DNA from 4 places in the Brevibacterium linens genome. Region 2 is predicted to be linked to each of the others. Evidence: riboswitches for the same ligand, from Rfam matches in the RefSeq annotation. Region 2 holds a riboswitch; each other region holds the start of a gene.
What was found. Region 2 has a riboswitch for thiamine pyrophosphate ahead of CXR29_RS00625 (3-oxoacyl-ACP reductase). Riboswitches for the same ligand answer to the same signal wherever they lie in the genome.
Positions count from the first base shown of each region.

Region 1 (7,143 bases), 1.1 Mb from region 2:
GAACTCGCCGAGGCGGAGCGGCGTGAGGCCGCCGATCGTGTCCGGGCCGTCCGCGATGAGTTCATCGCCGCTGTTGTCGACAGCGTGCCCGGGGCGTTCCTCACAGGCGCGGCGGGCACGGCCGGGTCTGACGGTCGGGAGACTCGGACTCCGAACCATGCGTCGTTCTGTTTCTCGAATACCTCCGGAGAGGCGGTGCTGCTCGAGCTCGACCGCCGCGGGGTGACGGCGTCGAGTGGTTCGGCCTGCGCGGTCGGCTCCGACGAGCCCTCGCATGTGCTCACGGCATTGGGGATTGCCGCCGAGGTCGCGCAGACGAGTGTGCGCTTCACCTTCCCGTCCTCGATCACCGGCGAGCAGGGACGCGCTGCCGCGCAGTCCGTCATCGCCGCCGCCGGGAGCTTGGCCACGAGCTTCGCCTGAGGCTTTTCGGGGCCGCTGAAGCGAGCTTCGTCTCACTCCGGCGTGCTTTTGATCACCTTCGCGCTCACCAGGTGGGATACCCCTATCTTTCTCGGTACTTTGGGGCGAGACTGAAAGAGACGCATTCGTCTCAGGGTGTGAGGGGGCCGCCATGGATCTATTGATTCTGTTCATGATCGCAGTGATGTTCGCGACGATCGTCTTCGTCATCGGACGATACGCCTGCCCGAAGCATGACCGAGTGCCCCTCATCGAGGTCGATCATGTGCTCCTCTGGACCGCCCTGCGCCGCGGTTGGCATGTGCTCGGATCCTTCGGACCGCTCACTCCCTACCCGGAGGATCCCTCGGGCGCATCCCGCGCCTGAGGTTCTGCCTCCTCAGTCGGGGCGAACCTCCGTCACCTCAGTCAGAGCGAACCTCCCGGACGATCGCCGCAGGCCAGTTGCGCACAGCTGTTGTTAGAGTGACAACATGCCTTCCCGTTCTCAACCGCATCGGAACCCACCGAGTGGAACCGCCGCGCTCATCTTTGCGTGTCTCTCGATCCTCGTCTTCCTCGGGTTCTGCGTCTGGTTCTGGGTGCAGGCCCCGGACACCGTGGCCACCCATTTCGATTCCGGCGGTCAGCCCGATGACTGGACGTCGAAGGCCGGACTTCTGGGGATCTTCGTGCCCGTGGGGCTCGGCCTGCCCACCCTCATGTCGATCCGGCCGTTGATTGCCAAGCTGCCGATCTCGCTCATCAATGCCCCACACAAGGAGTATTGGATCGAGCGAGGCGACAAGACCTACCTCGTCGACTGCCTCATGGAACTCCTGCACATCACCGCCGGACTCACCGCACTGCTCATCGCAGCCATCCTCGTCATCATCGCGGAGACAGCACGTTCGGCGACGATGCCGGAATGGCTGACCGTCGTGCCGACGGCTGTCTTCCTCGTCGCCACAGGACTCGCCGTCTGGCGCTTCTACCGCAGACTCACCCCGCCGAGGTGACCGCGTCGTCGGCGACGGCCACCCCGCCGAGGTGACTCTGCGGTCCATCCCGACCGCAGGGGTGGGAACGCTCCCGCCCTCCCACCGGGGTGACCGACCAGAGGTCAGGGCCGCCTCGGCGAGGGAGATCCGATGCTCCCCGGGGTCAGACGGTGACTTCTTGGGGCAGGAACACGGAGACGTCCCAGTTCTGCATCGCGTGGGCCGACGCCCAGAAGTGGAGTTCGTATACGCAGGCCTGTTCGAAGGCGGCTCGCATGCGGGCGGATTCCTCGCTCGGGGCCTTCGCGAGTTCCTGTTCGAGGATCTGCACGGCGTGGCGGGTCGATTCGTCGAAGTCGGGAGAGTCGTAGGTCTGCACCCAGGTGCGGTAGGGGTGGTCGTCGGCCATCTGCCCGGCCCGGTCGACAAGCACCTTGCCCATATGGGCGTACACCCAGAAGCAGGGCAGCACTGAGGCCACGCCTTCGCCGTAGGATCGGCTGGCGGCGTTGGCGACGAGGAAGGACACGTAACCCAGCGTCGTCGGGGAGGCCTTGAAACGGGAGCCTTCCGCGGTGAGCTCCTCCAGCGCCGAGGCGAGTCGGGCGTCGGCGAGCAGCTCTGCGTGCATCTCCTCTTCGACGGTGATCGCCTCGGCGGCGGAGCCTGCCCAGAATCGGGATTCGTCACGGTCGACGGTCTTCGCGGCCAGGAACGACATGGCCTTCGCATACCCGTTGAGATAGAGACTGTCCTGCGAGATGTAATTGGCGAACGCCTTCGGACCGAGGCTGCCGTCGGCGAGCTGGGCGAGGAACGGCAGGGCTTCGATCTGCTCGACGATGGGGCGAACGCGGTCCCACAGCTGGGTGGTCAGTGGGCCGGCGGTAAAGGTGACGGTCATGGGAACTTCTTTGTGCTCGTGTGACGTGGTGATTCGTATGACGTGGCGGTTCGAGTGAGTTGGCGCTTCCGGTGAGGTGGTGGTCAGGCGGGATGGATACCTCAGGCGGGTCGATCGCGGACGATGTCGACCTGGTGGTCGACGGGTCCGTGGGCGCCCTCCGGATCCAGACTCAGCTGCCAGTCCGCAGCCGAGTTCAGGGCGCGAGCGAGAAAATCGAGGGCATTGCCGACAGCCTCGCCGAGGAGGTCGGACCCGATCGCCGCGCGTGACCGATCTTCCCCGGTCGGGGCCGCCGGATCGGCAGGTCCCCCGGCGGCAGCTGCGCGTTCACGGCCGAGGACGGCCACCTCGGCGGTGATCGCAGCCGAGAGAGTGCACCCTGTTCCGTGCGTGTTCATCGTCGTCACGCGGGGGTGGGTGAACTCCCGGACCTGACCGTCGCTCGTGGCGAGGATGTCGATGACCTCGTCATCGCTACCGTGTCCGCCCTTGAGCAGGACCGCTCCGGGCCCGCGCTCGAGCAGGCGCCCGGCCTGGTCACGCATGGCTTCGGTCGTCTGCGCTTCGGGTTCGTCATCGCTGATGAGCAGGGCCGCCTCGGGGAGGTTGGGGGTGATGAGGTCGGCGACGGGCAGCAGGTGGGTGCGCACGGCGTCGACGGCATCGGCCTCGAGGAGGCGATGGCCGGAGGTCGCGATCATCACCGGGTCGACGGTGAAGAAGCCGAGCCGGCCTTCGGCGGCGCGGGCGACGACGAGTTCGACGAGGTCACGGCTGCCGAGCATCCCCGATTTCGTCGCATCGACGGGCAGGTCGCCGAGCACGGACTCGAACTGATCGGCGACGAAATCGACGTCGATCGGATAGACGCGCGACACCCCGTGCGTGTTCTGCGCGACGAGGGCGGTGATGACGGTCGTGCCCATAGTCTTCCGCGCGGTGAAGGTCTTGAGGTCGGCGTGAATCCCGGCGCCGCCTGAGGGGTCGGTGCCGGCGATGGACAAGGTGATCGGCGGGCGGGTCGTCACTGGTCGCTCCCGGTGAAAGCGGCGAGCAGCTCTTCGGCCGCCGACTTCGGATCCTCGGCCAGGCAGATCGCCGAGACCACGCAGATTCCGATCAGTCCACGTCCGTGCAGGTCGGGGGCACGGTCGGCGGTGATACCGCCGATGGCGACGGCGGGGATTCCGGCTTCTGCCGCCAGCTCGCCGAGGCGGTCCGGTCCGATGCCGTCGGGGGCGTCGGCTTTCGTGGAGGTGTCATAGACCGGTCCGATGCCGACGAGGTCGACGACTCCGGAGTTGCGGGCGGCGGCGAATTCGTCGCTGTTGGCGGCCGAGAGACCGATGAGCGGTGCCGCACCCAGGGCGGCGCGCACCTCGGCGACGGTGGCATCGGTTTGGCCGACGTGGATGTGCACGGTCTCGCCTTCGTCGATGAGGCGGCGGGCCACCTCGACGCGGTCGTTGAGGACGACGGGAACCGTGCGGTCGGTGCCGCGGGTGGCGGCGTCGACGGCGGCGATGACCTGGCGGGTGAGCGAGTAGAACCCTGCGTCGTCGATGTCCTTGTCGCGGACCTGGACGATGCCCACTCCCCCGGCGACGGCGGCCTGCACGGTCTCGGCGACGCTGCGACCGGCGGCTTCGCATTGCGCGGAGTCGGTGACGAGGTAGAGGCGAGTGTCGATTCCGGCGAAGCGGTCGGTCGCGGCAGCGCGGTCGGTCGCGGCGGCTCCATCGGTCGCGGCGGCGCCGTTAGCGGCGGCGCCGTTCGGGTTGTCAGCGATGTGGGCGGATCCGGCGGTCATGCCTGGACGCTTTCGCCGGCGGTTTCATTCGCAGAAGTGAGCGTGTCGAGGCTGATTCTCGCCTGCGCGAGTCGGTCACCGTCGACGGCGTGGAGCGCGTCGAGGAAGTTCACCGAGTAGCTTCCCGGCCCCTTCGCACCATCGGCGGCGAGTTCACCGGCGACCGCGAAGTGCGCGTGGGCGGCGATGACGGCTTCGAACCTCGCCGAGGCGGCCCCACCGTTCGCGGACCCGTCCGTGGCGTTGACGGCCGAGGCATCGGCGTCGGGGTCGGCCAGTCCTGCCCGGGCGGCAGCCAGGTAGGCGACGGTGACGGCACCGAGAGAGCACCCGGTGCCGATGACCATCGGCATGAACTCATGTCCGCCGGTGATGCGGGCGACGTGGACGGTGCCGTCGATATGGGCGACGACGGCATCGGTGGGTCCGGACACGGCGACGATCGCACCGGTTTCCCTGGCCAGCTTTGCGGCGGCGGGGAGGACGGCATCGACTTCAGCGGTGGAGTCGACTCCACGACCGCCGAGTCCGACTCCGGCGAGAGCCGCGATCTCGGAGGCATTGCCGCGGATGGCGGTGGGGTGATCGGCGGCGGCGCGGCGGATGCGGGAGGTGCGGAAGTCGACGGCGCCGACGCTCACGGGGTCGAGGACCCAGGGTTTGCCGGCGGCGTTGGCGACGTCGATGGCGGCATCGGCGGCGAGCAGCTGGTGGTTGGAGGCGGTGCCGAAGTTGACGAGGACTCCGCTGGCGATTCCGGCGAACTGTCCGGCGTCGGCTTCGTGGTCGAGCATCGCCGGGGAGGCGCCGACAGCCAGGAGCACGTTCGCGCTGAACTGCTGCACGACGGTGTTCGTGATGCATTGGATGAGTGGATTGCTTGCGCGCAGTCGCGCATTCGCAGAACGCAGGTCGAAGTCAACCATGACGATCCCTTCGCTAGTATGGCCCAGATCAGGTTCGATGGGTGTTCTCTCAGCCTCGGTGTCCTCCGTGCGCAGCTCTTCGGTGCGAACGGATCCTCGTGAGGCACCCCATGTCATTGGCTTCGACTGTATCAGCCCGACTGAGGCACGGCGACTCCTTGGATGCTCAGTGCCGACCGCTCGACTTGACGTCGCTGTATCAAGCAATGCATTGCGCGCTCGACGCTCAGGCGAGCGGTCGGCAGAGGGAGCTCTTGCGGAACCGAGAGGTCGACGACAACTTGAGCGCTCAGCGCTGAGCGGACGCCCCTGTGCCGCCGACCCGGCACTACCCGCGCCCGACGTACCTCTGGCCTCGGCGGCTGAGCGCATCGATGACGACGGCGGTGAGCAAGACGAGCGCGGTGATGATCTGCTGTGCATCGGAGTTGAAGCCGATGAGGTAGAGACCGTTGTTGATCGCGCCGACGACCAGTGCGCCGAGCACTGCCGCCCAGGCAGTTCCGCGACCACCGAACAGCGAGGTGCCGCCGATGACGGCCGCAGCGATCGCGTTGAGCAGGTCCTGCGTGCTCACCAGCGTCGATCCCGCGTTCGTCGTCACTCCGGTCTTGATGAATCCGAACAGAGCGGCCAGCACTCCGGCAGCCATGAACACGCTGATGCGCACCCAGGTCACGCGGATGCCGGCACGCCGGGCGGCTTCGACCTTGCCGCCGACGGCGTAGATCGAACGACCATAACGGGTCTTGCGCAGCACGAGGTCGATGATGATCGCGATGACGATCATGAGGAAGAACGGCATCGCCAGACCGAAGTCCTGATTGACGAGGATGAGGAAGCCGAACACGATCGCGGCCAGCAGGACGATCCTCACGATCACCGAAGTCCAGCTCGGAGCGCTGAGACCCTCCCGGTGGCGGCGCAACTTCGAATAGATGATGCCGACGCCGAATCCGATGATCGCGATCGCACCGAAGACATAGGCCCAGATCGCCGGGAAATAGAAGCTCGCGAAGTCGAAGGCGAAGGTGTCCGACATCGACAGGTTCTTCTGCGTACCCAGGGTTGTCAGCGTCAGGCCGGTGAACGCGAGCAAGCCGGCCAGGGTCACCACGAACGCCGGGATGCCGACGACGGCGAAGAACCAGCCCTGGATCGCACCGACGACCAGGCCGAGCAGCAGCATGATGACCAGCGCCAGGGCCGGCGGCACACCTTGCCTCACCACCAGAACACCGAGCAGCGAGGCGGCCAATCCGCCCAACTGCGCCAGGGAGAGGTCGATCTCGCCGAGGAGCAGGATGAGGTTGATGCCCAGGGCAAGTATCGCGAGGAATGCGACCTGGGTGGAGAGGTTGACGAGGTTGGCCGGAGAGATGAAATTCGAGTCGGCCGTCTGGAAGACGATGACGATGACGATGAGGGCGAAGATGACCGGGAACGATCCGAGCTGGCCCTCTTTGACCCGTCGCAGGAACGTTCCGACGACGCCTTCGTGAGAGATCCGTTCGTCGGTGATGAAGGAATTGCGGGTCATCGACGCTCACCCCTCCGTGCCGCACGCTTGGTCACGACGTTGTCGCTGGCCCCGGTGATCGCGGCCACGAGCACGTCCGTGCGTTCGTCGCCAGGGAAGTCACCGGCGTCCTTGCCCAAGCGCAGCACGTGCACCCGCTCGCACACAGCCTGCACGTCAGCCATATTGTGGCTGACGAGCAGCACCCCGAGGTCACGTTCCTTCAGCCGTTCGATGAGGTTGAGCACCTCGGCCGTCTGGGCGACACCGAGCGCCGCCGTCGGCTCGTCGAGCATGACCAGGGAGGGTTCGCCCAGCAGCGAGCGAGCGATCGCGACGGTCTGACGCTGACCGCCGGACAGGGCCGCGATCGGCACTCGCACGCTCGGGATCTTCGCTGACAGACTGCGCAGCAGCTCCCAGGATTTGGCCTCCATGGACACCTCGTCGAGCACTCCGCCGCGGGTCTTCTCATGTCCGAGGAAGAGGTTGGCGACGACGTCGAGGTTCTCGCACAGGGCCAAGTCTTGGAACACGGTGGCCACTCCGGCCCTCTGCGCGTCCTTCGGGGAGGAGAA
Region 1 covers NZ_CP026734.1:2,878,959-2,886,101, forward strand. Annotated here, with positions in the region: gene CXR29_RS13015 (cysteine desulfurase family protein) at 1-423, shown strand, start outside; gene CXR29_RS13020 (hypothetical protein) at 575-790, shown strand; gene CXR29_RS13025 (DUF1648 domain-containing protein) at 897-1,421, shown strand; gene CXR29_RS13030 (TenA family protein) at 1,567-2,307, opposite strand; gene thiD (bifunctional hydroxymethylpyrimidine kinase/phosphomethylpyrimidine kinase) at 2,409-3,338, opposite strand; gene thiE (thiamine phosphate synthase) at 3,335-4,120, opposite strand; gene thiM (hydroxyethylthiazole kinase) at 4,117-5,046, opposite strand; TPP riboswitch at 5,034-5,167, opposite strand; gene CXR29_RS13050 (sugar ABC transporter permease) at 5,375-6,586, opposite strand; gene CXR29_RS13055 (ATP-binding cassette domain-containing protein) at 6,583-7,143, opposite strand, start outside.
Region 1: linked by a shared signal. The riboswitch ahead of thiM (hydroxyethylthiazole kinase) and the one ahead of CXR29_RS00625 (3-oxoacyl-ACP reductase) in region 2 are both predicted to bind thiamine pyrophosphate.

Region 2 (7,143 bases):
TCACCGGGTTGAACTGCTCCAGCTCCGTGACCTCCCCGGTGACGGGATCGAGGGTGAGCCCGTGCCGGTCCAGGGTTGCGGCCAGTTGCGGGTGGGCGGCGATCACCGCGGCACCGAGTGCACGGATCGCGCCCTGCTGCTTGAACAGGACCGCAGTATCGAGGGCACGCCACTTGCCCGCGGCGGGCACGCGGGTGCCGATCTGGAAGTGCACGTGCCGGTGCGGGTCACCGGCACGACTGGTGCGGTGCACCACGGCCACCGTCTGCAACGACTCCGCCGGCACGATCTCCTGCTCCCCGCGCGGGCCAACCCGCGTGTAGGCGTGCTGGGCCAGCCACCGCCGAATCTCGGCCACCGCCTCCTGTTGCGCGGCGTCGAGGGCGTCAGAGACCTCCGGGTGCAGGGCGGCGGCGATCGACAAGCTCTTGGGGGTGTTGACGACCATCTCCGCGAACCGCGGGGAGCCCTTCCGGACCTCGCCAGCCTCGCGCGGGATGCCCATCCGCTCCCCGGTCAGCGGATGGGTCCAGTCCACCCAGCCCGCGTACTGCTCCGGGTCCAGCCCGGTGTTCGCGACGACCTCACCGGCGGCGTTGGTGATGGTGAAGTCCGCCAGCGCCGTGCCGCCTTCGAGGTAATAGTCATCCGCGGTCGACCGGTCGGATTCGAGGTACCGGCGAGCGGCCGTGCCCGGTCCACGAAAGAGGGTCACGCCGCCTTTCATGCCGGTCACCGCCTTCCTCACGAGTCGCTTCGTGAGGAAGGTGCGCGGGCACTACCGCCGGTAACATGCGTCCATTTATTTGTGTCTTCAGGCGGCGGGGCTGATCGGGGAGGCCATCGCGAGGGTGAGTTGCCGGGCTGGAGCCGATGAGTCGAGACAGCTCTGGGTGGTCCAGCGATCCGGTATGGAGGAGTCAGGGTGAGGGCGGAGACGAGTGTTGAGACTGTGGCGAGGTCGAACAGACACTAGGACCAGGAGGAAGGGGCGGGGAGGCTCGCCTCCTGAAACGCGTGTCGCTCGAGTGGTAGTTTGGGATCATCGGAAGTAAAAACGTGCGTCGCTGTTGAAGACGAGGCTCTCTACAGAGCGCACGAGCACACACGGGACGAACGGCCCGTCACTTCTTCACCGAGAAGGAGTGACCCATGATTCGTCGTCCCAGCCACCAGTCCGAGGCCGCGCAGCCGCCTCACACGCTGAAGGACGCGTGGATCGCGCTGGCCGGGCTGTCGGCCGTGTTCCTGTTCGAGATGCTCGACAACTCGATCCTCAATGTCGCCTTGCCCACCATCGGCCGGGAACTACAGGCCACCGCCACCGCATTGCAATGGGTGACTGGCGTGTACTCCGTCGTGTTCGGCGGATTGATGCTCGCGCTCAGCGCCGTCGCCGACCGCATCGGCCGACGCAAGATGATGCTGGCCGGGCTCGTGCTGCTCGGGATGACGAGTCTCGCGACAGCCTTCGTGGCCACTGCCGGGCAGCTCATCGCCGTTCGCGCGGCGATGGCGGTGGCCGCCGCGATGACCACGCCGGGCTCCCTGGCTCTCGCGTTCCGGCTCTTCGCCGATGACCGCCTCCGGGTACGCGCGATGACGGTGATCTCCACCGTAGGACTCATCGGCCTTGCCGTCGGCCCGATCGCCGGCGGCTTCGTCCTCGCCATCGCACCGTGGCAGACCCTGCTGCTGGTCAACGTGCCGATCGCAGCCATCGCCTTCATCGCGATCCGCAAAGGCATTCCCGCCGACCGGCCAGAAGAGCTTCACCGCGATCCTGTCGATATCTGGGGAGCCATCCTGGGCACCGCGGCCATCGCATCCGCATTGCTCGCCCCCGCCCTCTTCGTCGAAGTGGGCGCAGACACCTGGTTCCCCTGGGCCGGGGTGGCCGCGACCATCGCTTTCGCGGCAGCATTCGCCTGGCGCGAGCGCTCGTTCCAATACCCCCTGCTGGACCTGCAGCTGATCGCGAGCCCGCTCGTGTCCAGCGGACTGGCCTTCAAAGGCGCAGCCAACCTCGCCGTCGCAGGTATCGGGTACCTCGTTGCACTTCAGCTCCAGCTCGACTGGGGATGGACGCCCGCCCAGGCAGCACTGGGCATGCTTCCGCAAGTGATCGTCCTCGTCGCCGGCGGCGCCGTCATCTCGATCCTCGTCGACAAGCTCGGACTCGATCGAGCGGCCTGGCTCAGCGCCTCTGCCGTCGTCGTGGGCCTGGCCGTCTACGCGCTTCTGGGACGCGTCGGATACGTCTGGATCGCTGTGGCCCTCGTGCTCGTCGCGGCGGGAATGCGGGTCGTCGGCGTCGTCGCGGGAACCAACGTCATGAAAGGAGTTCCAGAAGACCGGACCACCGTCGGCGCGGCCCTGGCCGATACAGCCGGCGAGTTCGCAACCGCCGTGGGCATCGCCCTGAGCGGAACCTTCCTCGCCGCCATCTTCACCGGGCACCTCACCGCATCGGCCTGGCCGACCGAGCAGACCGCGGAGTTCCGACTCGCGGTCACCTGGGGCGGAATCGCTCTGACCGTGCTCGCGGCGGGCCTCGTCGCCTTCGGCATGCTCCGAGCCCACGGAGAGAAGAGCGCCCCAGAAATCTAGACCGAAGGGTGTTGACGGCGTGTCCGTCAAGGGAATGAACGGGGCTTCTGCAGGGGCTCTGCTTAAACGAAGAGTGAGATGAGAGAGGCGTGGTCACGGTGTTCAGGGACGAGGCGCAGTCGGTCGTTGCGCTGCACGACGTGGCGGTGACCACCAGGCCGCGCTGCGATGACCGACACCGTGGATGAAGAGGTTGAAGTGGGCCTGCTTGCCTTCCACGCCGCTCACCCCTTGACGAGTCCGCCGTCGACGATGAGGTTCTGACCCGTCACACCCCTGGCCCACGGGGAAGCGAAGAATACGACTGGGTCGGCGAGCTGATCCGGCGTCGTCACCGCCCGCAGCGGGGTGCCCGCGGCGATGCCCTCGAAGACCGCCTCAGGGGTCGCCGCCGAGGCGTCGGTGGTCAGCAGCAGCCCCCGGAGACCATGTTCACCGTGATGGCCTGCGGGCCGAGATCGTCGGCGAAGGTGCGTGTCAGGGACAGCAGCGCTGCTTTCGCCGCGGTGTAGTCGTGGTAGGGCACGACGGGGTGCTGGAAGAGGTTCGTACCGATGTTGACGATCCGGCCGAAGCCCGCCTCGACCATGCCGGGAAGGGTGGCCTGGATGACGTTGAGAGGCCCATGCACGGAGCCGGTGAACTGTGCGGTGATCTCCTCGTAGGAGATCTGGTCCGCGTGGGAGCGGGCGTCGCCGTTGAAGGAGAAGTCAGCCAGCGCGTTGTTCACGACCGTGGTGATCGGACCGCCAAAGCGATCGGCGGCCTCAGCGACGAGGGCATCGACCTGGGCGCGGTCGCGGACATCAGCCCGGATTGCGATCGCCTTTCCGGGGTGGGCGGCGGCGAGGTCCTCCGCGGCGTCCTGGGAGGTGTGGTAGTCGATGACCACTCGCGCACCCTGGGCCAGGAACGCGCGAGTGATCGCAGCTCGGAGTCCGCGGGCGCCGCCGGTGACGAGGACGATCTGCTCGGTGAGGGGGAGAATAGTGTGTGCCATGTGTATGCCTCTCGATATCGAGGCGAAGGCAACCCGTGCGCACCGAAGAGCGAAAGTTGCTCTTCGGTGCGCTGACACCGCCAACATTGTCGGCGGGTGAAAGTCCGGACATTCCCTTCGCCAGTGCTAACTGGATCAGGTTCAACGGGTGTCATCTCAGCCGACCACGTCCCGTGCTCGAAAGCTGGAACGGGCGGCGCCCCGTGTCACGCCACCATCACATCACGGAAACCACACTCTCCACAAGCTTCGGACGGCCTGATTCTTCGTTACTGGAATCGCTGTCACAGAACACCTGATATCACTACGTGCTATCCGGCAAATGGGCATTCTGGCTTCTTGAGTGTTCCTATTGCTTGCGTTCCAGCTCGAGCGCGGTTTGGGCGATAGCGCGGACGTTGAATGTTTCCGCGACCGGTATCGCAACCATTTCCTCGAGGGTGAACCATGCCGCTTCGAGTGCGTCATCGTCCGGGACCGGTTCCCCTCGTTCCCATCGGCAGAGCACTGCGATCAGGACGTAATGCAGATTGTGGTCGGCATCGATGACGTCGACAGCATCGAAGACATCACCGGGTGTGGCGAGGACTCCTGTTTCCTCGGCGAGTTCGCGCGCGGTCGCGGCGGTCAGGGTCTCGCCGGGTTCGATCTTGCCCCCGGGGAATGCCCAGCGCTCGGCGTCGGGCATGTGGGCACGCCGGATAAGGAGTACACGTCCTTTTCGGACCACTGCCGCCAGCGTCGCCGGCTTCGGGTAGGAAGCGTCGCGCGTCATCTACCCCGCCCCGATCGTCGACTCGGAGTGGTCTTGGAGGTGGGCTGTGATCTGCATGAACGGTGGATGGTCGATAGGTGCCTGGGAGCCGACGTCCTCTACGGTTTGTGCTCCGCGGTCGGTGACCTTGTCGACTGTGAAGCCGGCCTCGGTCAGCACCGCCTCGTAGGTGCTGATGAACCAGTGCCGGTCGACAAGCTCGAGGATCCCGGTGCCGGGGATCTGCAAGCTGACCTTGCGTTCGTCTCCGTCACGGTAGCCTCTGCCGGGCTCGCCGCTGCGGAAGGTCGGGAACGGTACTCCTGTGGCCGCCGGGTTGCTATCGACGATGAAGAGTCTGCCGGTCGGTGTAAGCACTCGGGCGAGCTCGCGGGCGATCGCTCTCAGTTCCTCGCGTGTGGGCACGTTGATGAATACGAAGCAGCACACGATCGCATCGAATGTGTCATCCGGGTAGGGAACGTGGCCGCTGTCGATGGTGTGGAATCGCGCGGCCGGTTGCGGGGTCTGCGCCCGGGCGAGGGTGATCATGTCGGTGCTGATGTCGACTCCGACGACCTGTGCTGCGGCTCCGGCGTCGAGGAGGCGTCGTGAGACTTTTCCGCTGCCGCACCCATAATCGAGCACGATCCCCCCTCGGCCGCAAGCAGTTTGGAGGTCATTGACGAGCGGGGTATAAGCCAGTCGGTTTTCGACATAGTCGTCATAGGCATCGAACCCTGCTGAGACTGCCGGAGTCGTCCATGATGTCGTCACTGCTGCACCGCCCTCACACGCGCGTTTTCGATGCTGGGCCATCGGCTCACGACCAGCTCCCGGTGGAGGGGATGGAGGTCGCCGATAATCGATGGGTCGACTGGTCGTTGGTATTGGAGTTGCCGGTGGATCCAGAACAGGCGGACAATGTCGACCCACGCTTCCGGAAGATCAAGGGTCGCCAGTGCGCGGCCTGGGAGCTCGTCTGCACGGATCGACTTCTCCAGGGCGAGGACCTGGTGCACCTGGTCCAGGCTCGCCCCCGAGGGCAGCCGTGGAAGAGTGCTGGGTTCCTCCACGATCGTCTGATCATCGCCGCCGAGGAGGGTGTGCACCTTGGTGAGGTCTTTTTCGTAGATGTGGATCGAGCCGACGTTGTGGATGTACACACCCGGGGTCAGGCCCAGCATCGAGGCGAGAAATTCTTGGATGAACGTGAAGGAGAACGTGTCGTTGAGCAGTCCCATGTACGCGTCGTTGGCGCGCATGAACGCGACCATGTGCAGACGGTCCTCACGGCGCAACAGCTGGAGAGCCAGCGTGCAGGAGACGTCGATGTTGCGGCGGTAGATGTCTTCGGAGTCGTCGAAGATCTGCAGAACGGCACGCTTGCTCGCAGGGTCATCCTCGCGGAGGGTGTTCACGATTCGTTCGATCGCAGTCTCGTCGCCGACGTGTCTGAGCAGTTTGGGACCATACCCGGTGCCCGGCAGGCTGAGGCCGTCGGGACTGTACCGGCTCATCGAGGGTGCGTAGGTGCGGATGAAGTCGAGGTCGTTCTTCCCTGAGAGGTACCACAGTGCTTCGGCGTAGTTGAAGATGATGTTCTGCCGACGAGACCTGGCCAAGCAGTACCGCCGGGCCGGGTTGGTCAGGCGTGCGGTGTAGCCGATGATTTCGCGTTCGTCCTGCCCGCGGGGACTGTTCTGGTATTCGAACCCGGTGTAGACCTGTCGCAGGGAATCCAGGTAGAGCGTGTGGAGGTCGGGATACTCAGGCTTCACTGACGGCTCCTGCCTGCGCGTGCTCGATCGCGGTGAGGATGCGTGGTCCGGTGGGCTGCTCGGGATCGATGGTGATCATCTGGACGTCGGCGACCGCTGAGAGGCCTCGGACGAGGAACGCGTACTCGGCTCCCTCGTCGAGGAGTAAGACGATGGGTTTGTTCCAGGCGGAGGCCCACCCGATCTCGATGTGCGTGCCCGGGGATGCCGGTGCGCCGGGGAACGCGACGAAGACGTCGCAGGCGGCGATCTCCGTGTAGTCGATGCGTGTGCATTCGCTGGGTTCCATGAACTCACGGCCCCAGTGCTCTCTGCGGTGGGCGCAGTGCACATCCCACCCCTGGGTTTCGAAGAAGTCGATGATCGAGGTGTACTTGTCGATCGCGGCGTCGCCCATCACATGGGTGTCGGCGTCGACGAGAGCTTTGAACGGGCCGGCGAGAAACATCTTTCGCGTCATCGTCACGGCTCCTTTCATGAGTCGAAGTGGTTAGCTCTACCGATCGGAACGAGGAGGGGCTGTTCTGCATCCCTACCCGCGCGGCCAGAGCTGGTGGAAGTGATGCAGGGGACCGTGACCTTGGCCGACGTCGAGGCGGTCGCTGGCAACGAGAGCGCCGTGCAGGTAGGTCTTCGCCCGTTCAACGCTTTCGGGCACGGTGTGGTCAGGCAGCAGTGCGGTGATCGCCGAGGACAAGGTGCAGCCGGTGCCGTGGTCGTTGAGGGTTTCGATCCTGGGAGAGGTGTAGGTGGAGATCCCGTCGGGGCCGGCGAGGTAGTCGACACTGACCGTCTCGTTCGTGAGATGCCCGCCTTTGAGTAGCGCCCACTGACAGCCAAGGCCACGCAGCCCGGTGGCCTGGTCCTCCATCTGCCCCAAGCGGGTGACATCTGTGGTGTCGAGGAGCACGGCGGCTTCGGGAAGGTTCGGGGTGATGATCGTGGCCAGTGGCACGAGCGTGTCTCGGATGGCTGCGACCGCATCGTCGTCCAACAGC
Region 2 covers NZ_CP026734.1:139,848-146,990, forward strand. Annotated here, with positions in the region: gene mobF (MobF family relaxase) at 1-715, opposite strand, end outside; gene CXR29_RS00620 (MFS transporter) at 1,153-2,610, shown strand; partial or broken gene CXR29_RS00625 (3-oxoacyl-ACP reductase) at 2,835-3,610, opposite strand; TPP riboswitch at 3,705-3,824, opposite strand; gene CXR29_RS00630 (NUDIX hydrolase) at 3,960-4,385, opposite strand; gene CXR29_RS00635 (class I SAM-dependent methyltransferase) at 4,386-5,183, opposite strand; gene CXR29_RS00640 (thymidylate synthase) at 5,138-6,145, opposite strand; gene CXR29_RS00645 (nucleoside 2-deoxyribosyltransferase) at 6,135-6,605, opposite strand; gene thiD (bifunctional hydroxymethylpyrimidine kinase/phosphomethylpyrimidine kinase) at 6,678-7,143, opposite strand, start outside.

Region 3 (7,143 bases), 1.4 Mb from region 2:
CCGGGGATGACCGCCAGTTCACGTTCCCAGTCCTCCCGCACATCGACGACCAACACATCGTCTTCGATGGACAGGAATTCGGCAACGTCGATCTCGTCCGCCGCAGGCTCTGCCACGCCGCCGCCGTCAAGGTCCACAGCACAGGCGGCAGCCACCTCGGTGAGATCGGTGACCGGGGGACGGTCGGGATCGGGGGAGAACCGCAGGGTCGAGTACTCCCCGGTCAACGCCTCATAGCGCAGCAGCCGACCGATGAAAGGGTCACCGATGCCGCAGATGAGTTTGATCGCCTCGGTCGCCATCGCCGAGCCCACGGTTCCGCACAGGACTCCGAGGACCCCGCCCTCGGCGCAGTTGGGCACCGAATCGGGTTCCGGGATATCCGGGAACAGGTCGCGCAGCATCGGCCCGTGACCGGGAACGAACGTGCTCACCTGACCGGCGAAGCGGAAGATCGTGCCCCACACCAGCGGGGTGCCGGTGAGTTCGGCGGCATCATTGGACAGGTATCGGGTGGCGAAGTTGTCCGCTCCGTCGATGACGACATCGTGTTCAGCGAAGAGGTCGAGCGCATTCTCCGGGCTCAGCCGTTCCTCGACCGCGCGCACCTCGAGGTTCGGATCGAGCCGGTGCACGGCATCGGCGGCAGAGGTGACCTTCGGTCGGCCCACGTCTTCGTCGCGATGGATGATCTGGCGCTGCAGGTTCGACGACTCGACCACATCGTCATCGATGATGGTCAGCTGTCCGACCCCGGCAGCGGCGAGATAGCTGAGCACCGGTGAACCGAGTCCTCCGGCCCCGATGACCAGCACCGAGGCGGCCCGCAGACGCCGTTGTCCCTCGAGTCCGAATCCCGGCAGGCTGAGGTGTCGGGAGTAGCGGTCGAGCTCCGCCCGGGACAGGGAGTCCACGGGGTCGACGAGCGGAGGCAGCGACGGCGGAGGTGCAGCGGCGGTCATTGTGCTGCGACCATTCCGTCGAACGGCGATGATGCCAATGCCAACGACCGCTTGGGGATCCTCCCGGCTCCGGCCGCCAGACGCCCGGCCTCGACGGCCAGAGCCATCGCCCGAGCCATGGCGTGTGCGTCGTGAGCGCGAGTGACCGCTGAGGCCAGGAGAACCGCAGTGCACCCGAGCTCCATCGCCAGAGCCGCGTCCGAAGCGGTGCCGACACCGGCGTCGAGGATGACGGGCACCTGCGTCCGGGAGACGATGGTCTCGATGTTGTGAGGGTTGAGGATGCCCAGCCCGCTGCCGATCGGAGCACCTGCCGGCATCACCACGGCCACCCCGGCATCCTCCAGACGTTTCGCCAGGGCCGGATCGTCGTTCGTATAGGCGAAGACCGTGAACCCGTCGAGGACGAGTTCCTCGGCGGCGGTGAAGAGCTCGACGGGGTCCGGGAGCAGGGTGTCCTCATCGGCGATGACCTCGAGCTTCACCCAGTTCGTCTCCAGGGCCTCCCTGGCCAGTCGGGCGGTGAGCACGGCATCCCGGGCCGTATAGCAGCCGGCCGTGTTCGGCAGCACCCGGATTCCCAGACGCTGCAGCATGGTGAACACCGAATCCCGGGACTCGGCGTCGAAGCGGCGCATCGCCACCGTGGTCAGCTCGGTTCCCGAGGCCACGAGGGCGTCTTCGAGGATGCTCAGGGAACTTGCCCCGCCCGTGCCCATCACGAGGCGAGACGACATCTCCACGTCATCGACCATCCAGCTCATCTCAGCCTCCCTGCACTGCGGTGACGATGTCGACGGTATGCCCGTCGGCCAGGGCGAACCCGGACCAGGCACCGCGACGGATGACCTCGCCGTCGACGGCCAGGGCCAGCCCTAAGCGTCCGCCGTCGGCCGGTGTCCCATCGGGGTTCAGCTCCCGTCCGGTGACCTCGGCGATGAGGTCGAGCGCCGAGGTGGCACCCGGCAGCTCATGATGGTCGCCGTTGAGGACGATGGTCGGTGAGTGTTCGCGATCGGTCATGAGTTGCTCCTCATCAGGTGGGCAGTGGTGTGGTCTGTGGCGAAGCGGTGCGGGGACACGGACTCGAGCGCTCCGTCAGGAGGCCAGTCGGAGGCGACACCCAGGGCGAGCTCGGCGCCGAGGCGGCCGCCGAACGGGGCCAAGAGGATGCCATGGCGGAAGTACCCCGTGCTCACAACGCAGCCGGGATCGATGCGCCCGATCATCGGCAGGTCGTCGGGAGAACCGGGGCGAGCGCGGGTGGTGATGTCGGTGATCTCCGCGTCGACGATGCCCGGGACCAATCGCTGCCCGTCAGAGAGCAGCCGGTGGATCGCCCCGGCAGGGGTGCCGGAGAGTCCGTCCTCGCGGGAACTGGCACCGAGCACGATCTCACCGTCGGGGCGGGGGACCAGGTAGACGGGGCGACCGTTGACCAGCCCGCGGATGGTCCGAGTCAGCAGGGGAGTCGCCTCGGCGGGGGCACGCAGGCGCAGCACATCACCCCAGACTTCCCGGATCGGCAGCGGCGGGACACCGGCGATCTCGGTGATGGCGCTGCCGGCGCAGACGACCACCTGATCGGCTTCCAACAGGCGGCCGTCTCCCAGCGTGACGCCGGTCGTCGCCGCACCATCGCCCAGCAGCTCGGCCACCCGCTGCCGAATAAGAAGCGACTCTGAGCCGGCCGTAAGAGCAGACAACAGTCCCGCCGATACACGACGGGGGTCGATCGAGTGATCACCGGGAATGTGCACGGCCCCGGCCACGGCAGGCGACAGCGACGGTTCGATACGGCGGGCGGCACTGCCGGTGATGAGCTCGGTGGCGAAACCCGATCGCGATTGTGCTTCGCGCAGCTCCCGCAGAGCCTGCAGATCAGCCCGGTCACCCGCACACACCACGGTCCCGGCATCTGTGAAACCGAGATCGGTGCCGGTGGCGCTCGCCACCTCTGCGGCGAATTCCGGGTACATCTGAGCCGAGGTCCGCATCAGCGGATACAGGGGAGTCTGCCCCCAGACCACCTCGGCGGCGGGAGCGATCATCCCCGCGGCGGCATGGCTCGCACCCTGGGCGGGGGCAGGATCGACGATGGTGACTTCGGCACCGAAACGGCGCAGATACCAGGCCGTGGACAGGCCGATGATCCCGGCGCCGACGACGATGACTCTCACAGCTTCTCCCTCCGGCGGCATGATCCGCATCAGGTCTGACGGTCGGCTCCTACGCCCTCTCAGCCTCGTTGGGAGGCTCCCGCGAACTTCTCTACTCTATGACCATGACCACACAGATGCCACCGCGCACCGCAGCGCGGCAGAAAAAGAGGACCTGGAGGCAGGCCCGATTGGCCGAAGCGTCGCTCTACCTGTGCACCGATGCCCGAACCGCTCAAGGCGACCTCGCCGAGTTCCTCGACGCCGCCTACCGTGGGGGAGTCGACATCATCCAGCTGAGGGACAAGAGCCTCGAGGCCCGCGCCGAGATCGCCGCATTGGAAGTCCTCAGGGATGCCGCCGCACGCCACGGCAAGCTCTTCTCCGTCAACGACCGCGCCGATGTCGCGCTGCTGACCGACGCCGACGTCTTCCACGTCGGTCAGGGAGATCTCACCAGTGCTCAGGCCAGAGCCGTGCTCGGCCCCGACGTCATCCTCGGCCGCTCCACCCATTCCCTCGAGCAGGCGCTCGCCGCCGAGGCGGACCCGGAGACCGACTATTTCTGTGTCGGGCCGGTCTGGGAGACCCCGACGAAACCCGGCCGTGCCGCTGTGGGGACGGCACTGCTGACCGCTGCCGCCGCCGAGGCGAGCAAACCGTGGTTCGCGATCGGCGGCATCGCGGCAGGGGAGAGACTGGACGCGATCCGGCAGGCGGGCGCGAACCGTGCCGTCGTCGTCCGTGCGATAACCTCGGCAGACGACCCCGCTGCGGCCGCACGGGTGCTCAAGGAGGAGTTGGAATGACCCCAGCAGCTGACAGCGCATCCGACGGAATCGATGCAGGTGCCGGCCTGTCGATTCTCATCGCCGGGCAGGCGCCACCGGCGGAGCGTTCGGCACCTATCTGCAGGAGGCCGGACGCGATGTCACGTTCCTGCTCCGGCAGGCTCGGGCGGCGACGGTCCGCGCGAACGGACTGCGCTTCACCGCTCCCGGTGCCGATCGGACGAACCAGGTCGATGTCATCACCGCCGAGGAGCTCAGCGCCTCACCGAGGATCTTCGACATCGTCATCGTCGCGATCAAAGCGGGTGGACTCGACTCGGTCATCGACGATATCGGACCGGCTGTGGGGGAGCAGACGACGATCATCCCGTTCCTCAACGGCATGGCTCAGATCGAGAAGCTGCAGCACAGGTACCCCGGTCAGGTGCTCGGTGGGTTCGTCAAGATCGTCGGCACGATCAGAGACGGAGCCGTCGTCCAGCTCACCGACCTTGCGGTGATGACCATCGGCGACCTTCACGCCGCGGCCGTACCCACGCGAATCTCCGCGGCTCTCGACGTCCCCGGATTCAAGCTCCAGATCGTCGACGGAATCATCGACGGGCTGTGGGAGAAGTGGACCTTCATCGCCGCGGCGGGAGTCGTCACATGCCTGTTCCGCGCTCCCGTCGGGGCGATCATGGCGGCCGGCGGCAGATCGCACGTGCATGCCATCATCGACGAACTCGAAGCCGTGGCGACCGCGGCCGGACACCCGGTGTCGGAGGCCTCCCACGACATGACGCTGCAGATGCTCACCGCGGACGGTTCGGCCTTCACCTCATCCCTCTACCGGGATGTGACGGCAGGGCTGCCGAGCGAAACGGAGCACATCCTCGGCGATCTGTCGGCCAAGGCAGAGGAGTTAGGAGTCGCGACTCCGCTGCTCGACCTCACGCTTGTGCAGCTGCGGGCCGGGGAAGCCCAGAAGCGGCTCTGACCTCGGCCGTGCCCGTGCGCAGCATCGCCAGATACGGCTCCTGCGGCTGAGTGTGTTCGATGTCGGTCGAACTGTGGGCAGCGGTGAATGTGACCATGGGGACGTCGTCGGCATCATCGAGGGCGAGCAGCGTTTCGTAGCCGCCCGGACCCAGAGAATGGGAGCTGCCTGCCGGCAGGTCGAAGACGAGGCGTTCGAGCGGACTGTCGGGCTCGGGCGGACGGTTCATCTCCTGGGCGGCCACATCGGCGAACTGTTCGGCCGTGATGAGGTAGGCCTTGGCCGGGGTCGGTCCGGGGGCGGAATGATCATAGAAGGCCATGCCGCCGCCCCACACCGTCGATTCGCCGGCGAAGTAGATCGTTCCGGGCAGTTCGATCCCGGCTTCGGCGCGGGGAACTGTGCCGTCTCTGGCGCCCGGGTAGGTCACCTTAGCGCCGGGCGGTCGCCCGCCCTGCAGATAGCAGGCGAGCCGATCGCGAGCCATGTTCGATCCGTAGCTGACGTACCACACATGTGTTTGAGACATCCCCTCCATCATGACATCTCGGGCTCGGAGTTCGTCGGATCGGCATCCGCCGCGTCCGGCGCGTCGGCTGCGTTCGCCTCCGCTGCGACTGAGGCGGCGAACGGCTCTTCGTCTCGGTCAGCTCCGTCGAAAAGGCGATCAGCTCCATCTTCGATAAACTCGGCCTCCAGGCAGGGGAGACCATGAGCCGACGTGTCGCGGCAGTGCTCGCCTACCTCAACCGAGAACGAGGAGAGAAATGAAGCGCCGACTGCCCGATCTGAGAGAACTCGCCCCCTTGCTGCAGTTCGACCTGCCCCGACTCGACCGGGTTGCAGCCAGATTGGAGTCGGCCGCGGACATCTGGGACCTTCGCCGCATCGCCAAGCGCGTGACACCGACCGCACCGTTCGACTATGTCGACGGTGCCGCTCTGGATGAGCGGACCCTGGCGAAGAACCGTGAGGCGCTCGGCACCGTCGAGCTCCTTCCCCGCATCCTCCACGGCGTCGATGCGCCGGATACGTCGACGACGATCGCCGGCGCCCGAGCCCGGCTGCCCTTCGGCATCGCCCCGACCGGCTACACGCGCATGATGCACTCCGCCGGCGAGGTCGCCGGAGTCCGCGCGGCGGCGAAGGCCGGAATTCCGTTCTCGCTGTCGACGATGGGCACGACCTCGGTCGAAGACGTCGCGCAGGCGGCACCGGATTCCACCCGGTGGTTCCAGCTCTACCTGTGGAAGGACCGGCAGCGCAGCCTCGACCTGATCCAGCGGGCCGCCGCCAGCGGATACGAGACCCTGCTGGTCACCGTCGACACCCCGATCACCGGTCAGCGTCTGCGCGATCACCGCAACGGGCTGACGATCCCGCCCCGTCTGACACTGGGAACGATCCTCGACGCCTCCTATCGTCCGGGTTGGTGGTTCAACTTCCTCACCACCGAACCGCCGAAATACGCGTCGCTGTCGAACACCTCCCAGTCCCTGGCGGAGATGACGAAGACGATGTTCGACCCGACCCTCGACCTCGATGACCTGCGGTGGATCCGCGACCAATGGAACGGACGCCTGTTCGTCAAGGGGATCCTCACCGCCGAGGATGCCCGGCGCGCCCGATCCGTCGGAGCCGATGGACTCGTCGTCTCCAACCACGGCGGCCGCCAGCTCGATCGGGCCCCCGATTCGCTGACCTCCCTGGCCGAAGTCCGTGCGGAGGTCGGACCGGAGATGGAGCTCATCTTCGACTCCGGCATCATGTCCGGCACCGATGTCGTCGCCGCGCTGTGCGCCGGAGCCGACTTCGTACTCATCGGCCGGGCGTACCTGTACGGGCTCATGGCCGGCGGCCAACGAGGCGTCGAGAGGGCGATCGCCCTCATCCAGCAGGAGATCCTCACCGCCATGGGGCTCATGGGCGCCCGGAGCATCTCCGATCTGGGCCCCGACCTCGTCCGCGGCCTGCCTCAGTCACCGGTCTCGGACCGGGAGCTGCCGGTCGTCGACTCTGTGTGAGCCCGTCTCAGGCACTCAGCAGACGCGTGAGCAGCCTGAACTGATGGACTGAGATCTCCTCAGGGCCGACGGTTGGGCTATCGCTTTCCGTCAGGTGCAGAGCCCATTCGTCGAACGTCCGCAGCAGTGAGAACACCGCCAGAGTCTGGAGCTCGAGCGGACACTCGACATCGATCGCTGCGGCTTCACGTCCGGCGATGAGCACGGCGCGCACCCATTCTTCGACGC
Region 3 covers NZ_CP026734.1:1,551,151-1,558,293, forward strand. Annotated here, with positions in the region: gene moeB (molybdopterin-synthase adenylyltransferase MoeB) at 1-962, opposite strand, end outside; gene CXR29_RS06935 (thiazole synthase) at 959-1,726, opposite strand; gene thiS (sulfur carrier protein ThiS) at 1,728-1,985, opposite strand; gene thiO (glycine oxidase ThiO) at 1,982-3,142, opposite strand; TPP riboswitch at 3,132-3,235, opposite strand; gene thiE (thiamine phosphate synthase) at 3,247-3,930, shown strand; gene CXR29_RS06955 (ketopantoate reductase family protein) at 4,031-4,891, shown strand; gene CXR29_RS06960 (histone deacetylase) at 4,845-5,420, opposite strand; gene CXR29_RS06970 (alpha-hydroxy acid oxidase) at 5,659-6,915, shown strand; gene CXR29_RS06975 (TetR/AcrR family transcriptional regulator) at 6,923-7,143, opposite strand, start outside.
Region 3: linked by a shared signal. The riboswitch ahead of thiO (glycine oxidase ThiO) and the one ahead of CXR29_RS00625 (3-oxoacyl-ACP reductase) in region 2 are both predicted to bind thiamine pyrophosphate.

Region 4 (7,143 bases), 910 kb from region 2:
CGGATTGCACCGAGCCAAAGCGGTCGAACGCACCACGGGGATGAGCTGCCCCGGATCCTGTACCGCGACCTCGGGGGAGTGGCGAACGTGCTCATCGAGGCCCTTACTCACCGCGCTCACCCGCCCTGACATGCGAATCCGACTTATTGCCGTCGGATCGCTCTTCGTGGCCGCGGTAGCCGAGCTCGAGGAGATCGGCGCCGATGGCCTCGAGGAACGCCAGATCATGGCTGACCGCCACCACTGCGGAACCGTGATCCAAGGCATCGAGGAACATCTCCACCAACCCCGCCCACGTCAGCGCATCCTGACCGAAGGTCGGCTCATCGACGATGAGCACCCGGGGCCGGGGAGCCAGCATCGCCGCCACCGACAGGCGACGCTTCTCCCCACCGGAGAGACTCTGCGGATGAGCCTGCGCCAAACCGGTGAGACCGAGACCCGCAAGAAGCTCATCCACCCGTGCCTGCGACTCGGCGGCAGACCACCCGGCCAGCCTGGGACCCAGCTCGAGTTCGGCCGCCACGCTCGAGGTGAGGAACTGGTGGGCCGGTTCCTGGAAGACCATCCCGATGCGCGCCGCCAGCTGCTTCGACGGCCACGCGAACGGTCGGGGCCGTTTGGCTCCTTCCCGCAGGGCCGCCTCGGCGAGGACCTGCCCGGAGAATTCGGGCAGCAGGCCCGCCAAGGTCAGGGCCGTGGTCGATTTGCCTGCCCCATTCGCACCGATGATTCCGAGGGCCTGACCGGCGCTCAGGCTCAGGTCCAGTCCGGTCGCGGCGGGGGTGGCCATGCGCGGTCGAGCAACGCTGAGCCGATCTGTGCGCAGCAGAACCTCGCCGAGGCGGCCCGACGTCCCACCGATTCCTGCGGCCCCGCCTCGGCGCGGGGTGGGGGAGTCCTGCGGAATCCAGATGCCGCAGCCGATGAGCGTTTCGGTCAGGTCCGGATCGGTGAAGATCTGCTCGGGCGGACCTTGGGCGACGATCCCGTCACCGCCCAGCACGATGACACGGTCGACGTGCTCGGTCCACAGCTCCACCCGGTGTTCGACGACGAGCATGGTCGCCTGTGTCTCGGCCTGCACGGTGAGCACGGCATCGCGGACCTCGGTCGCCGAGGCGGGATCGATATTGGCCGTCGGTTCGTCGAGGACGATGACCTCCGGGGCCATCGCATGGATCCCGGCCAGGGCCAGCCGCTGCTTCTGCCCACCGGACAGGGCCGCACTCGGATGCTCCGGGGCCAGATCGAGTCCCAACGCATGCAGGGACTCGGGGACCTGAGCCTCGATGACCTCGGCCGGGAGTCCGAGGTTCTCCATCCCGAATGCCACATCATCACCGACGCGGGAGAAGATCACCTGCGAATCGGGATCTTGGAGGACCAGCCCGGTGCTGCCTCGGCGAGGATCCGGTTTCTCTCCGCCGACGAGGAGTTCACCGGTGGCCTCACCCGATTCCTCGGGCAGGACACCGGCGACGGCGTGGAGGAACGTCGATTTCCCGGCTCCGGAGGCGCCGAGCAGCAGCACCTTCTCTCCGGCCACGATCTGCAGGTCGAGCGGACCGACCGCCGGCTGATCACGGTCGGTGTGCGTCCATGAGAAGCCGGCGGCCGTGATCGGCAGCGCCATCAGCGACGGCCGGAGGCGAAGGAGCTCAGAGCTCCGGTGGCCGCGATCGCCCGGTAGGCGTACCACGCGCCGATGCCGGAAATGACGAGGCCGGAGATGATCGCGCAGACCGCATAGATCGCCTGGAACCCGAACTGCCATTCGGCGTTGTACATGATGTTCTCGCTCACGGCCATGAACGCCGCGGCCAGCACACCCGAAGCGGCGGTGACCCACAGGGTGAAGCGTTTGTAGCCGAAGGCGGCGAAGACGAGTTCGGCACCGAGACCCTGCAGCAGACCCGAGAGCAGAACGGTCGCCCCGAAGTGGGAGCCGAGCACGGCTTCGACGATCGCGGCGATGAGTTCGCACAGGAGTGCGGCACCGGGTTTGCGGATGATGGCACCGGCCAGCGGACCGGCCAGCACCCAGAGTCCGGCGATGAGGCCGATCGACGGCGGGAATGCCTGGAAGGCGAGTTCGAGGACCTTCCAGCTCAGCGCGAGCACCCAGAAGACGAGTCCCACGGCGATGCCGAGCACGGCGGTGGTGACATAGTCGACGACCCGCCACTGCTTCGTCTTCGGCGCCGCGGTGAAGGCCTGCGCGCGGGCGGGGGTGGTGGTCGGCGCGGTGGTATTCGGCATTGTGCCTCCTCATATCAAGGAGGGGTGAAGAGTCTCGACTTCCTTCGGCGGTACTGACCGCATCAGGTTCGAGGGTCTGCAGCTTCTTCTGCACTCTCAGCGCCCCTGACGGCGCTCCCCTGTCGTAGCCACCACTGTACAACAGGTGAGAGAAGCAGCGACCGGGAGCGGAGGCGACGCGGAGGCCGGGATCCGTCATCGACGATTCACCTCTCGTTCCCTGTCTCGTCGACGGGCCTCGAACGACCGGACACTACTGATCGGTAGGAATGGGTGGGTGAATACGCATCGACTCAAGCGACCACTCAGTGCCCTGTCCGCCGCCACCCTGCTCGCCGCTCTGGTGGCGGCCCCGGTGCCCGTGCGCGCCGAACCGAATCTCGGCTCGGGCGGCCCGAGTTCGACCGTGAGCCAGGACCCGACGGACACGCCCGCCGAGGCGGATGCAGGGAATGAGGCGATCACCGATCCCGTACTGCAGGTCGGAGCCGACTCGACGACGCGCAACCTCTCGTGGATGAGTGAGAACTCCGGCGGGGGAGAGGTCCGGTGGGCGCCGGTCAATGAACTCGAGGGAGGCGAACTTCCCGCCGACGCGGCAGCGGCTGAGACCACGGACTCCGGTCTCGCCACCGACCTCAAACGTCACTTCAACCATGCGAGCATGACCGACCTGGAACCCGACACCGACTACGCCTACCAGGTCGGCAGCGACGAGGACGGGTTCACCGAGGTGCAGCAGTTCACCACAGGATCGTCCGGAGGAGATGACGAATTCCTCGTCTTCGGCGACCCCCAGGTCGGCGCCGGAGGCGGAGACCCCGACGACGCCACCGGCTGGGAACGGACCCTGTCGACGGCCGTGGCCACTGCCGACGACCCGAGTTTTCTCTACTCCCTGGGAGACCAGGTCAACGCCGCCGGCAACCAAGAGCAGTACGCGCAGTACCTGGCGCCGGAAGCGACCCGGACGATCCCGCAGGCGACGACGATCGGCAACCACGATGTGTCGTCGAAGGCCTACGAACAGCACTTCAACCGACCCAATGTCAGCCAGGACCACGGCGGCGGAGGCATCATCACCTCCGGCGGCGACTATTGGTTCATCGAAGACGGAGTCCTGTTCCTCAACATCAACTCGAACAGTTCGGACATGGACGCCCACGCCGAGTTCATCGACGAGGTCGTCGCCGAACACGGTGGCCAGGCACGATGGACTGTGCTGGGATTCCACCATTCGATCTATTCGACGGCAACACATTGGAACGATCTCGATGTGAAGCGGCTGCGGAAGGCGATCCCACCGGTCGCGGCCCGCAATGACATCGACCTCGTCGTCTCCGGCCACGACCACATCTTTAACCGCACCTTCCTCATGGACGGGGAGGGCAAGCCCGTCGAGGGCTCCGAAGCGGGAGCCGATGAGGCGAAGGAAGACGGGCAGACGCTCTACCTCACGCTGACCTCGTCATCGGGGTCGAAGTTCTACGACTACGTTCCCGGCCTCGACTGGGAAGGCAAGAGCGTCCACAACGACATGCCCGCCTTCACCCGGGTCCGCGTCAGCGACGAAGCGCTGCGGGCGACGACCTATGAGGTGCCTGCTGAGGGAGCGTCGGCCGATGGCGAACGGGCGGAAGCGCGGGCCGCAGCCGAGCAGATCGACGATGTCGAACTCAGGCGCGCCGAGGCGGACGAACCCGCCCCGGGCGACGACGCCGGTGCAGACGCGGATTCCGGAGCCGGTGCCGACTCCGCGGCAGGTGCAGATGGTGCAGGTGCGAATGACGACGCAGACGCAGACGGCGCCGGAACAGAAGCTGACGCCGCAGCGGATGGCTCGGACGTCGATGCCGGCACGGCAGACTCTGGCGCCGATGCGAACGGTGCCGAAGCGGACACCGCGGGAACGGGCGATGATGCGGGTTCCTCCGGGACCGCCTCGGCGGGTGGGGATGGAGACCTTCCCCGCACCGGCGGTGGACTTGCGCTGCCCTTGACCGTCGGGGCGGGGGCGCTGGCACTCGGCGCGACGCTGATGGTCGTGAGCCGTCGCCGCCGAGGTGCCGGCCTCAGCTGATCAGCACAGCCTTGCTGATCGGCCCGACGCTGCGCATCAGCTCGGAACCACCATGACCGGACCCTCGGCGTGGTTGAGGACCCCGCGCGAGACGGATCCCAGCAGAGCGCTGCGGATCCGTCCGCGCCCGCGGGTGCCCATCACGGTCAGCTGTGCGCGGGAGCTGATCTCGACGAGGGTTTCGGTGGGATCGCCGACCGGTACCGAGGTGGTCACCGTCAGATCCGGGAACTGCTCGGACAGTGTCGCAGCTTCCTTCTCCAGGCCTTCGGTCAGCTGCTTCTGCCGACGCGAGGTGACCTCGGAGCTGAGCTCGAGGTCGGGGTACCAGTAGAGCCATTCCTCACCGGCCGGCAGCACCACGACGAGTTCGAGCTCAGCCCCGCGAGTGGCGGCTTCGGCAGCCGCCGTGAACATCGCGACCCGACCGGTGTCAGAGCCGTCGACGGCAACAACCACCGGGCCCGAGTCCGCGGACGCCGAGGTCGATCGTTCGGGAACGACGATCGTCGGGCAGTGCGCATGGGCCGGCAGAGCCGTGGACACGGATCCGAGGACGCGGCCCATGAATCCGCCGCGTCCGCGAGCACCGACGATGACGACTTCGGCGTCGGCGCTGAGCGTGACGAGCACACCGGCGGAGTTTCCCGGCGCGGTGCGGAAGGACTTCTCACCGGAGTAGTCGCGCAGGAGTTCGACCGCCTCGGTGAGGGTCTTCTCTGCTGCCTTCTTCGCCTTGTCATCCTCGGGTTCGCTGGGGATGGAGGCCATATTCGGGTAGATCATCGTCGGCAGCTCATAGGCGGTGACGACGGTGAGAACGGTCCTGCGACGTTCGGCCTCGACTGAGCCGTAGCGGACGGCTTGAGCGGCGAGTTCGGAGCCGTCGAAGCCGACGAGGACGCCGAGTTCGAGATTCAGGCCGGATTCGGACGAACTGGTTTGAGCAGACATCTCGCACCTTTCGATCGGGGCCTGTCCAACCCAGACGCCGACGACGGCCCCGACTGGCGGTATCGTCCGCGTCCTCTTCAGTCTAGCAAGACTGTTCTACGAGATGTAGAAAAAGCGTGCGGCGAGAAGCTGCGTCTCACCTGGGCGCGCCCGCGGCTCAGACGCGGAAGCCCAGGTGAGCCAGCGCAATGCGCAGAATGTGGTCCTGGCCGTAGCAGAGCTCGCCCACGATATCGGGACGCAGGGTCTCCTCGGGGGTCAGCCAATCGAGGCTGAGCGCATCGGCTCGCGGAGTGCATTCGCCGCGGACCTCCATGATGAAGCACATGGCGATCGCGTGCTGGCGCGGATCATGGAGCAGGGCCGAGCCCTCGGTGGGGAAGTATTCGGCGATGTGGAACGGGCTGATCGCAGGCGGAATGACCGGCAGCGCCATCGGGCCGAGGTCGTTTTCGGCGTGACGGACCAGTGCGGTTCGGATGGTCTCGTGGAAGCGGATCCGCCCGCCGACGAGCTCTCGTCCGAGGGTGCCGTCCTCGAGGCTGCGCAGCAGCAGGCCGATGCGTTCGACGTTGCCCGTCTCGCCCACCCGTACCGGGATGGCGTTGACATAGGGGATCGGCATGCGTCTGCGCAGGCGCGCGTATTCCGCGTCGTCGAACCAGTTCTCGTCGAAGTCCAGGGCAGTCCGAGTCATGACCCAATATTCCCACAACCATCCCTCTCTGCAGAAGAGTCTGGAGGCCCTGTTGATGAACTGGGACACGTATCGGGTAAAGTATCTTGATGTCGAGATAAATTTCCGACCGGCAGGGACCTGCCAAGTGACGTGGCCTACAGTTGTGTCAGCACTACGTGACCATATCCGGTCAAGGACTATGAAGGGGTATCCATGATCAATCATGAAGTCCGTACCTACAAGAGCTCAGAGAACCTGGCTCGCGAAGATCAGCTCGCCTGGAAGATCGCCGAGGTCGCATCCGATCCGACTCCGGTCGACTCCGACGTCACCGAGATGGTCATCAACCGCGTCATCGACAACGCCGCCGTGGCAGCAGCCTCGGTGCGCCGCTCCGCTCCGACCCACGCTCGCGAGCAGGCCCAGACCCACCCGTTCAACCCCGGCGCCAACATCTTCGGCCTGCCGGTGAGCGACCGCTTCTCCCCGGAATGGGCCGCTTGGGCCAACGGTGTGGCCGTGCGCGAACTCGATTTCCACGACACCTTCCTCGCCGCAGAGTACTCGCATCCCGGTGACAACATCCCGGCTGTGCTCGCAGTCGCCCAGCACAAGGGCATCGGCGGCAAGGACCTCATCAACGGCATCGCCACCGGCTACGAGATCCAGGTCGACCTCGTCAAGGGAATGTGCCTGCACGAGCACAAGATCGACCACGTCGCCCACCTCGGCCCCTCGGCAGCCGCCGGTATCGGCGCACTGCTCCACCTGCCCACCGAGGTCACCTTCCAGGCCGTGCAGCAGGCGCTGCACGTGACCACCGCGACCCGTCAGTCGCGCAAGGGCGAGATCTCGTCCTGGAAGGCCCACGCTCCGGCCTTCGCCGGCAAGATGGCCGTCGAGTCCGTCGACCGTGCGATGCGCGGCGAGGGTGCTCCGAACCCGATCTACGAAGGTGAGGACGGCTTCATCGCTTGGATCCTCTCCGGTCCCGAGGCCCGCTACACCATCCCGCTGCCGGGCAAGGGCGAAGCGAAGCGCGCGATCCTCGACACCTACACCAAGGAGCACTCGGCCGAGTACCAGGCTCAGGCGCTCATCGACCTCGCCCGCAAGCTCGGCGGACAGATCGAGGACCTGTCGAAGATCAAGCGGGTCGTCATCCACA
Region 4 covers NZ_CP026734.1:1,050,330-1,057,472, forward strand. Annotated here, with positions in the region: gene CXR29_RS04500 (energy-coupling factor transporter transmembrane component T family protein) at 1-111, opposite strand, end outside; gene CXR29_RS04505 (ABC transporter ATP-binding protein) at 104-1,636, opposite strand; gene CXR29_RS04510 (ECF transporter S component) at 1,636-2,262, opposite strand; TPP riboswitch at 2,285-2,393, opposite strand; gene CXR29_RS04515 (FN3 domain-containing metallophosphoesterase family protein) at 2,540-4,342, shown strand; gene CXR29_RS04520 (universal stress protein) at 4,379-5,296, opposite strand; gene CXR29_RS04525 (DUF4916 domain-containing protein) at 5,454-5,993, opposite strand; gene CXR29_RS04530 (MmgE/PrpD family protein) at 6,189-7,143, shown strand, end outside.
Region 4: linked by a shared signal. The riboswitch ahead of CXR29_RS04510 (ECF transporter S component) and the one ahead of CXR29_RS00625 (3-oxoacyl-ACP reductase) in region 2 are both predicted to bind thiamine pyrophosphate.